One region of the Microbulbifer zhoushanensis genome, then DNA from elsewhere that is predicted to be linked to it. Evidence: predicted binding sites of a transcription regulator. Region 1 holds the regulator's gene; the other holds the start of a gene.
The links. The regulator sigma-54, encoded in region 1, starts transcription at its own class of promoters, with help from an activator protein. The targets are predictions, from matches to a motif close to TGGCACANNNNTTGCNNT.
Positions count from the first base shown of each region.

Region 2: a site for sigma-54 is predicted at 2,119-2,136, ahead of galU (UTP--glucose-1-phosphate uridylyltransferase GalU). Genes of this name have one in related genera too.

Region 1 covers NZ_JAJSAO010000004.1:207,921-212,338, forward strand. The annotation lists gene lptA (lipopolysaccharide transport periplasmic protein LptA) at 1-499, shown strand, start outside; gene lptB (LPS export ABC transporter ATP-binding protein) at 586-1,311, shown strand; gene LVD10_RS09605 (RNA polymerase factor sigma-54) at 1,504-2,979, shown strand; gene hpf (ribosome hibernation-promoting factor, HPF/YfiA family) at 3,207-3,500, shown strand; gene ptsN (PTS IIA-like nitrogen regulatory protein PtsN) at 3,504-3,965, shown strand; gene rapZ (RNase adapter RapZ) at 4,141-4,418, shown strand, end outside.
Region 2 covers NZ_JAJSAO010000009.1:46,535-50,952, reverse strand. The annotation lists gene LVD10_RS16945 (sugar nucleotide-binding protein) at 1-42, shown strand, start outside; gene fabB (beta-ketoacyl-ACP synthase I) at 189-1,412, opposite strand; gene fabA (3-hydroxyacyl-[acyl-carrier-protein] dehydratase FabA) at 1,482-2,006, opposite strand; gene galU (UTP--glucose-1-phosphate uridylyltransferase GalU) at 2,314-3,156, shown strand; gene LVD10_RS16925 (phosphohexomutase domain-containing protein) at 3,200-4,418, shown strand, end outside.

The DNA.
Region 1 (4,418 bases):
CACAGCACTGCCGGCCGACCGCCAACAGCCGGTCAAGGTCAATGCGCAGAAACTGGAAGCCAACCGCGGCAAGAACCTGTCGGTCTACAGCGGCAACGTGGTCATCACCCAGGGCTCGCTGCAGATCCGCGCCGATCGCGTGGAAGTACACGGCAACCCGGAAGGGGAGATCCGCCGCGTCATCGCCACCGGCAATCCGGCCCACTTCCAGCAACAGATGCAACAGAGCCAGAACCTGGTCAAGGCCCGCGCGCGCCGCATCGAGTTCAAGGTCAACTCCGACGAACTGCAGCTGACTGGCAACGCCCACGTGGACCGTGACGGCAACACCCTGGCCGCAGAGCGGATCGACTATGACCTCAACAGCGAAAAAATGCAGGCCCAGGGCCAATCTGGCGACGGCCGGGTCGAGATGATCTGGAAACCGGAGCGCAAGCCCGAAGGGACAGCCCCGGCCGACAGCGCAGAAGATAACAAGGATTCGACGGAAGGCCAGTAACCCCTTCCCACCGGGGCCGCGCCTCGCAATCCCCAGATCCAGCGCGGGATGCCGCCACGGCATCTCGCGCCCAGCAGGAATTCAGTATGCCAACGCTACAGGCGTTACACCTCGCCAAACAGTACAAGAAGCGCAAAGTCGTACGGGACGTATCCGTCAGCGTATCGAGCGGCCAGGTCGTGGGCCTGCTGGGCCCCAATGGGGCCGGCAAAACCACCTGCTTCTACATGATCGCCGGCCTGGTGCGCGCGGACGCGGGCCAGGTGCTGATCGATGAAGAAGACATCACGCGGTTATCCATGCACGGCCGGGCCCGCAAGGGCATCGGCTACCTGCCGCAGGAGGCCTCGGTATTTCGCCGCCTCAGCGTCCGCGACAACATTCTCGCCATCCTCGAGACCCGCAAGGACCTTACCCGGGCGCAGCGGCAGGAGCGGGCCGATGAGCTGCTGAACGAATTCAATATCACCCACATCTCCGGCAGCCTGGGCATGTCCCTGTCCGGCGGCGAGCGACGCCGGGTGGAGATTGCGCGAGCCCTGGCCACCGATCCGGCATTCGTCCTGCTCGACGAACCCTTTGCCGGCGTCGATCCCATTTCGGTCAACGATATCAAGCAGATCATCCAGCACCTGCGCCAGCGTGGCATTGGCGTCCTGATCACTGACCACAACGTGCGCGAGACCCTGTCCATTTGTGAGACCGCCTATATCGTCAGCGAAGGCCACATCATCGCCGCCGGCGCACCGGATGAGGTGCTCTCCAACCAGCAGGTACGCGAGGTTTACCTGGGCCACGAATTCACCATCTGATGCGGACCGGGCGCCGAAAACCGTCCTAGGCAGAGGGGGCAATCTGCATATCTGTCACCTCCATCGCCGGCGGAGGCAATACGGTCATCATTTTCGGCACACTTATTGCTTGTAATCGCGCCCACAGCAGGTTAGTCTGCCGCCTTATCGAAATTCGGAAGAATATTTCGTTCTAGCGGTTCTCTACCCTGTATGAAGCAATCCCTCCAGCTCAAGCTCGGCACCCAGCTGACGATGACCCCGCAGCTGCAGCAGGCGATTCGCCTCCTGCAACTGTCGACGCTCGACCTGCAACAGGAGGTCCAGTCGGCCCTGGACAGCAACCCGCTGCTGGAGACCGATACCGGGGAGCATGGCGAACATGAAGCCTCCGCGGATGAGGCCAAGGGCGAGGATCACCCGACCCCCGGGCCCGATGACCGCACGGCCAGCGCCAGCGAATCCGGTACAGATGCCGCGAGCGAGAGCGAATGGAACAACGACATTCCCGACGACCTGCCGGTCGATACCCACTGGGATGACATCTACAGCGGTGGCAGCTACAGCGGCCCGACCGGCGAGGACAACCTGCTGGAGCAGCGCAATGCCACCTCCGAAAGCCTCCACGACCACCTGCTGTGGCAGCTGAACCTCACCCCACTCTCCCGGCACGACAAACTGATTGCTGAAACCCTGATCGACGCGATCGATACCCGGGGCTTCCTGCAGTCGCCACTGGCGGAGCTGGCCGAGGCGCTGGAGGTCGGTGAGGATGAAATCCTGGCGGTCCTGAAAACCATCCAGCAGTTTGAGCCCGCCGGATGTGCGGCGCGCGACCTGCGCGAGTCCCTGCTGCTGCAGCTGCTGCAGATGCCCGCCGAGACCCCCTGGCTCGCCGAGGCCCAGGCCATCGTCGACTTGCACCTGGACCTGCTGGGTAAACGCGACTTTCGCCAGCTGGGGCGCCGCACCCGGCTGAATGAGGCCCAACTGGGTGAAGTGATGCGGCTGATCCAGTCGCTCAACCCGCACCCGGGCGAGGCCTTTGGCGGCGATGAGCCGCAATATGTCGTACCGGATGTGATCGTAACCCGGCGCCAGCAACGCTGGCAGGTGGAGCTGAACCCGGAAACCACCCCGCGCCTGCGCATCCATGCCGGTTATGCCTCCATGATCAAACGCGCGGACAACTCCGCCGATAACAACTTCCTGCGCGATCACCTGCAGGAGGCACGCTGGTTCCTCAAGAGCCTGCAGAGCCGCAATGAGACCCTGCTCAAGGTGGCCTCGAGCATCGTCGAGAAACAGCAGGGCTTTTTCGAGCAGGGCCCCGAGGGAATGAAACCCATGGTGCTGGCGGATATTGCTGAAACCGTGGGCATGCACGAGTCCACTATTTCACGGGTCACCACGCAAAAGTATATGTTCACACCCCGCGGGGTCTTTGAGCTCAAATACTTCTTTTCCAGCCACGTCAGCACCAATTCCGGTGAGGATGCCTCGTCTACCGCGATCCGCGCACTGATCCGCAAGCTGGTCGACGCCGAGCAGCCACGCAAGCCCCTGTCCGATAACAAGATCACCCAGGAGCTGGCCAACCAGGGAATCAAGGTTGCCCGCCGCACGGTCGCCAAATATCGCGAATCCATGGGCATACCCTCTTCCAGTGAGCGCAAGCGCCTGATCTGAGACCACTGCAGGCCCCGCCAACCGGGCCCTAGCGGCGCAACCTGACCCCATCGAAAAATACGGTCACCACCACTTGCCGGGCATGCAATCCCACGCGGCCCGCAACCAATACCTCAAGTTTGAGTGTATCCTTCCAATCTGGCGTACTTCCTAGTAGGGTTGCCGCCCTGACAGGGGGTGCTGCCGGTTCAAACCGCGCTTTCGATGCACTCGAACAGGAGAATTCCATGCAAGTCAACATCAGTGGCCGCCACCTGGAAGTGACTTCAGCCCTTCGCGATTATTGTCTCGAAAAACTGGATAAACTCTCCCACCACAATGACCTGATCACGACGGGACAGGTAACCCTGTCAATGGAAAAGAAAGAAATACAGCGCGCCGAGGCACTGTTTCACGTCAATGGGCGGGAGATCTTTGCGGATTCGGAAGCGGATGATATGTACGCGGCAATTGACGCCCTCACGGACAAGCTCGATCGCCAGCTGATAAAACACAAAGAGAAGTTGCGAGCCCATCGTTAAGCTATGACATTGGAAGCATTACTCTCGCCCAGCCTCAGCCTTTGCCGGGTGGCGGGCAGCAGCAAAAAGAAGCTCTTGCTGAATATTGCCCAGGCGATAGCCGAGCAGTATCCACACCTGGACGCAGACACGATTTTCAACCAGATGATCGCGCGCGAGCGGCTGGGCTCCACCGGCATCGGGGATGGTGTCGCCATCCCCCACTGCCGCCTGCCGGGCTGCCAGGAGGCCATTGGTGTACTGTGCACCACTGAGCCGGCGATCGATTTCGATGCTGCCGACCGCCAGCCGGTCGACCTGCTATTCGCCCTGCTGGTGCCGGAAAACGCGGAGCAGGAACACCTGGACACCCTGGCGGAAATCGCCGCCCTGTTTAACGACAGCAGGGTCAGGGAGAAGCTCCGCCAGGCGGACTCCAGCGACGAGCTCTACGCCCTGGCCATCGACAGCGCTGCCGCAGCCTGAAGCACACCAGCGCCGTCCCACTGCGATCCTTCACAAACATCCGTTATCGTTGTGCCGGACGCCGCAATGGCGGATCATTGGCCAATGCGACCGGAAGCCCGCCGGTCGCTCTTGCCCGGGCAGGTAGCAAACGGCCGGCAGTCGATCAAACATTACGAAACGGACCTCGAAACTTATGCGCCTGGTGATCATCAGCGGCCGCTCCGGCTCCGGCAAGAGTTCAGCCCTGCAACTGCTGGAAGACGTCGGCTTCAACTGTATCGACAACCTGCCCGCCAGCCTGCTGCCGGAGCTCGTGCGCAGGGTCCAGGAGCAGCCGCGTGTGGAGAGCGCCCGGCTGGCCCTGGGGATCGATGCCCGCAACCTCTGGCAGGACGTGCAACAGGCACCCCGGGTTATCGATGAATTACGCGAAAGCGGCATCCAGTGCGACGTCATATACCTGGACGCGCG
Region 2 (4,418 bases), on a different contig from region 1:
CAGGTAGAGCTGTGGCTCGAAAGGCTCGGCAGCGGTCGCTGAGACACGGCGTGGCCACCCCCTTGCTTAAATCATGAAGGGGCGCGGCGGGGGCCGGCGGGTAGCCGGTTATCCATGGCACAAAAAAAGGGCGATCCATCCGGATCGCCCTTTTTATTTGCGCTGGCGGGCTCTCGCCCGCCCATCGCTCACACTTTGTCGAACACCAGGCTGGCGTTGGTACCACCAAAACCGAAGCTGTTGGACAGCACGCGGCGCAGTTCAGTCTTGCGCAGCTCGGTGACCAGGTCCATGCCCTCGGCCTGCTCATCACGGTTCTCCACGTTGGCGGAGGCGGTGATAAAGCCTTCCTGCATCATCAGCAGGCAGTAGATTGCCTCGTGCACACCGGCAGCGCCCAGGGAGTGACCGGTCAGGGACTTGGTGGAGGAGAAAGCCGGGGCCTGCTCGCCAAACACCTCGCGCATAGCGCGCAGCTCGGCCACGTCGCCCACCGGGGTCGAGGTGCCGTGGGTGTTGATGTAATCCACGCTGCCCTCCAGCCCATTGCCATCCATGCCGGCCAGGGCCTGTTGCATGCAGCGTACTGCGCCTTCACCGCTGGGGGCCACCATGTCGTAACCGTCTGAGGTGGCGCCATAGCCGGTCAGCTCAGCATAAATGGTGGCGCCGCGGGCCTTCGCGTGCTCCATCTCCTCCAGTACCAGGCAACCGCCGCCGCCGGCAATTACAAAACCGTCGCGGTCGGCGTCATAGGGGCGTGAGGCGCGCTCGGGGGTGTCGTTGTACTTGCTCGACAGGGCACCCATGGCATCGAACAGGTGCGTCAGGCTCCAGGCCAGTTCCTCGCCGCCGCCGGCAAAGACAATGTCCTGCTTGCCCATCTGGATAAGCTCGGCACCGTTGCCGATACAGTGTGCGCTGGTGGCACAGGCGGACGAGATGCTGTAATTCACGCCCTTGATCTTGAACGGCGTGGCCAGGCAGGCCGACACGGTGCTGCCCATTACCTGCGGCACCCGGAAGGCACCGACGCGGCGCACGCCTTTCTCCTTCAGGGTTTGCGCGGCATCGATAATGGCTGCGGTGGAGGTGCCGCCAGAGCCCATCACCAGGCCGGTGCGGGGGTTGGAGATATCGCTCTCCTCCAGGCCCGAGGTGCGGATGGCCTCCTGCATGGCGATATAGGCATAGGCCGCGGAGTCGCCCATGAAGCGCAGGTGCTTGCGGTCGATATGGTCCCTGAAATCGATCTCCACCGGGCCCGCAACCTGGCTGCGCAGCCCCAGTTCGCGATACTCCTCGTTGGCACGAATGCCGCTGCGGCCCGCTTTCAGTGAGGCGGACACGGACTCCAGGTCCGTGCCGATACAGGAAGTGATACCGAGTCCGGTGATGGCTACCCGTCGCATAAGTGGTCTCCAGTAAAGCTTTCCGGCAGTTTACGTTGTTATTGTGCCCGGAGTTTGGTTCCGGCCGGACTAAAAGTTGTCCGTACGGGTGAACAGGCCTACACGCAGGTCTTTGGCGGTGTAGATCTCGCGGCCGTCGACCGCTACCGAGCCGTCACCGATGCCCATTACCAGCTTGCGCTCTACCAGGCGGCTCAGCTGGATATGATAGGTGACCTTCTTGGCGGTGGGTAAGATCTGGCCGGTGAACTTCACCTCGCCGCAGCCCAGTGCACGGCCGCGGCCGGGATTGCCTTTCCAGGCCAGGAAGTAGCCGAGCAGCTGCCACATGGCGTCGAGGCCGAGGCAGCCTGGCATCACCGGGTCGCCGGGGAAGTGGCAGTCGAAAAACCACAGGTCCGGGTGGATGTCGAGCTCGGCAATCAGCTCGCCCTTGCCGTAGGCGCCGCCGTCCTTGGAGATATGGGTGATGCGGTCAAGCATCAGCATGTTGGGTGCAGGCAGCTGGGCGTTGCCCGGGCCAAACATCTCACCGCGCGAGCAGGCCAGCAATTCTTCACGGGAATAGCTGCTTTTCTGAACGAAATTACTCATTTTGTCCCCGTTTATTGGGTGTTCACGCCACAAAGACTGGGCGTTTTTGCAAGAGCGGGCATTCTAAAGTCTGGGGAAATGTTGTCCAGTCAGTCAGCGGCCTTTTTGTGACTGGCACGGGCCTTGCTGACTAAATCACAGGGTACAAACGCCGCAAATGCCCCGCTCAATAGTCGTACCTGTACCAGTTGGCGGCAGCGGCGGTGTGCGGGTGATCTGCTTCACAGTTCTGTGGTAACTTTCCAGTCCGCGCGGGCCCCGGGGCCCGCCATGAGAACAAGAAGTGCCAGAAAATGTTGGGGTCCAGATGCTGAAGAAATGTCTCTTTCCGGTAGCCGGTTACGGTACCCGCTTCCTGCCCGCCACCAAGGCAATGCCCAAGGAGATGCTGCCGCTGGTCAATAAACCGCTGGTGCAGTACGGCGTGGAGGAGGCGATTGAGGCGGGCCTGACCGAGATCGGTTTCGTGACCGGCAGGGGCAAGCGGGCCATAGAGGATCACTTCGATACCAATTTCGAGCTTGAGTCCCAGATCGCCGGTACCGGCAAGGAGCGCTATCTGGACTCGGTGCGCAACGTCATTGACCGGGCCAGTTTCTCCTACACCCGCCAGGGTGAGATGCGCGGCCTCGGCGACGCTATCCTGCAGGGTGAGCGACTGATCGGCGATGCCGCCTTCGGTGTGGTGCTGGCCGATGACCTGTGCCTGAATGAGGAGCTGGGGGTGCTGGGCCAGATGGTGCAGCTCTACCAGCAGTTCCGCTGCAGCATCGTGGCAGTGGAAGAGGTGCCGCAGGACCAGATTCACAAGTTCGGTGTGATCGCCGGCAATGAGATCAAGCCCGGCCTGTACCAGGTCACCGATATGGTGGAAAAACCTGCCGCCGAGGATGCCCCAAGCAATATGGCCATTATTGGCCGCTATATCCTCACCCCGGATATCTTCGACCTCCTGCGCGAGACACCCCCGGGTAAAAATGGCGAGGTGCAGATTACCGACGCGCTGCTGGCCCAGGCCCAGCGCGGTTGTGTGCTGGCCTACCGCTTCAGGGGGCGCCGTTTCGATTGTGGCTCCGTCGACGGGTTTGTCGAGGCCACCAACCACGTCTACCAGAATATCTACCTGCCCGGCCAGGCGGGCGGGAACTGAGAACAAAACAACCAATCAGCGTAACCAGGAAACACTGTTACCCATGACCGAACTGACCTGTTTCAAGGCCTATGACCTGCGGGGCCGCGTGCCCGACGAACTGAATGTGGATATTGCCTACCGGGTGGGCCGCGCCTTTGCGCAATTCCTTGACGCCCGGCGGGTGGTGGTCGGGCACGATATCCGGCTGACCAGTGGCGAGCTGACCGACGCCCTCGCCAATGGACTGCGCGATGCCGGTGCGGACGTCTTCCATATTGGTGAGTGCGGTACTGAGGAAATCTATTTCGCGACCTTCCACGGGGATTTCGATGGCGGTATCTGTGTCACCGCCAGCCACAACCCGATGGATTACAACGGCATGAAGTTTGTGCGCTCGGGCAGCCGTCCCATCAGTGGCGATACCGGCCTGAAGGACATCAAGCGCCTGGCGGAAGAGAACGACTTCCCGCCGGTGGGCAAGCGTGGCGAGCTGCAGCCTTACGATCACCGTGCCGATTTCGTCAATCACCTGCTGGGCTATGTCGACACCGCTGAGCTGAAGCCGCTCAAGCTGGTGGTCAATGCCGGCAACGGCGGTGCCGGTGCTGTAGTGGATGCACTGGCGCCGCACCTGCCGCTTGAATTTGTACGTGTCCATCACGAGCCCGATGGGACTTTCCCCAATGGCATTCCCAACCCGATCCTGCCCGAGAACCGGGAGTCCACCTCCCGCGCGGTGAAGGAGAGTGGCGCTGATTTCGGTATTGCCTGGGATGGCGATTTCGACCGCTGTTTCTTCTTCGATGAGAACGGTGAGTTCATTGAGGGTTATTACGTAGTGGGCCTGCTGGCAGAGGCCTTCCTGCTCAAGGACGGCCGGACTGCTGCCGGTGGCGAGAAGACCAGGATCGTGCATGACCCGCGCCTGACCTGGAACACCGAAGATATCGTCGCTGCGGCCGGCGGCGAGCCGGTGCAGAGCAAGACCGGCCATGCGTTTATCAAGGAGCGCATGCGCAAGGAGGACGCCATCTACGGTGGTGAAATGAGCGCGCACCACTATTTCCGCGATTTCGCCTACTGCGACAGCGGCATGATCCCGTGGCTGCTGGTGGCCGAGCTGGTGAGCCGCAGCGGCAAGTCGCTGTCACAGCTGGTGGGCGAGCGCATGGCGGCCTTCCCCTGTTCCGGTGAAATCAACTCCAAGGTCGAGGACCCGGCGGCGCTGCTGGAAAAGGCCGAGGCGCAGTACGGGCCCGGCGCGGAGAGTGTGGAGCACG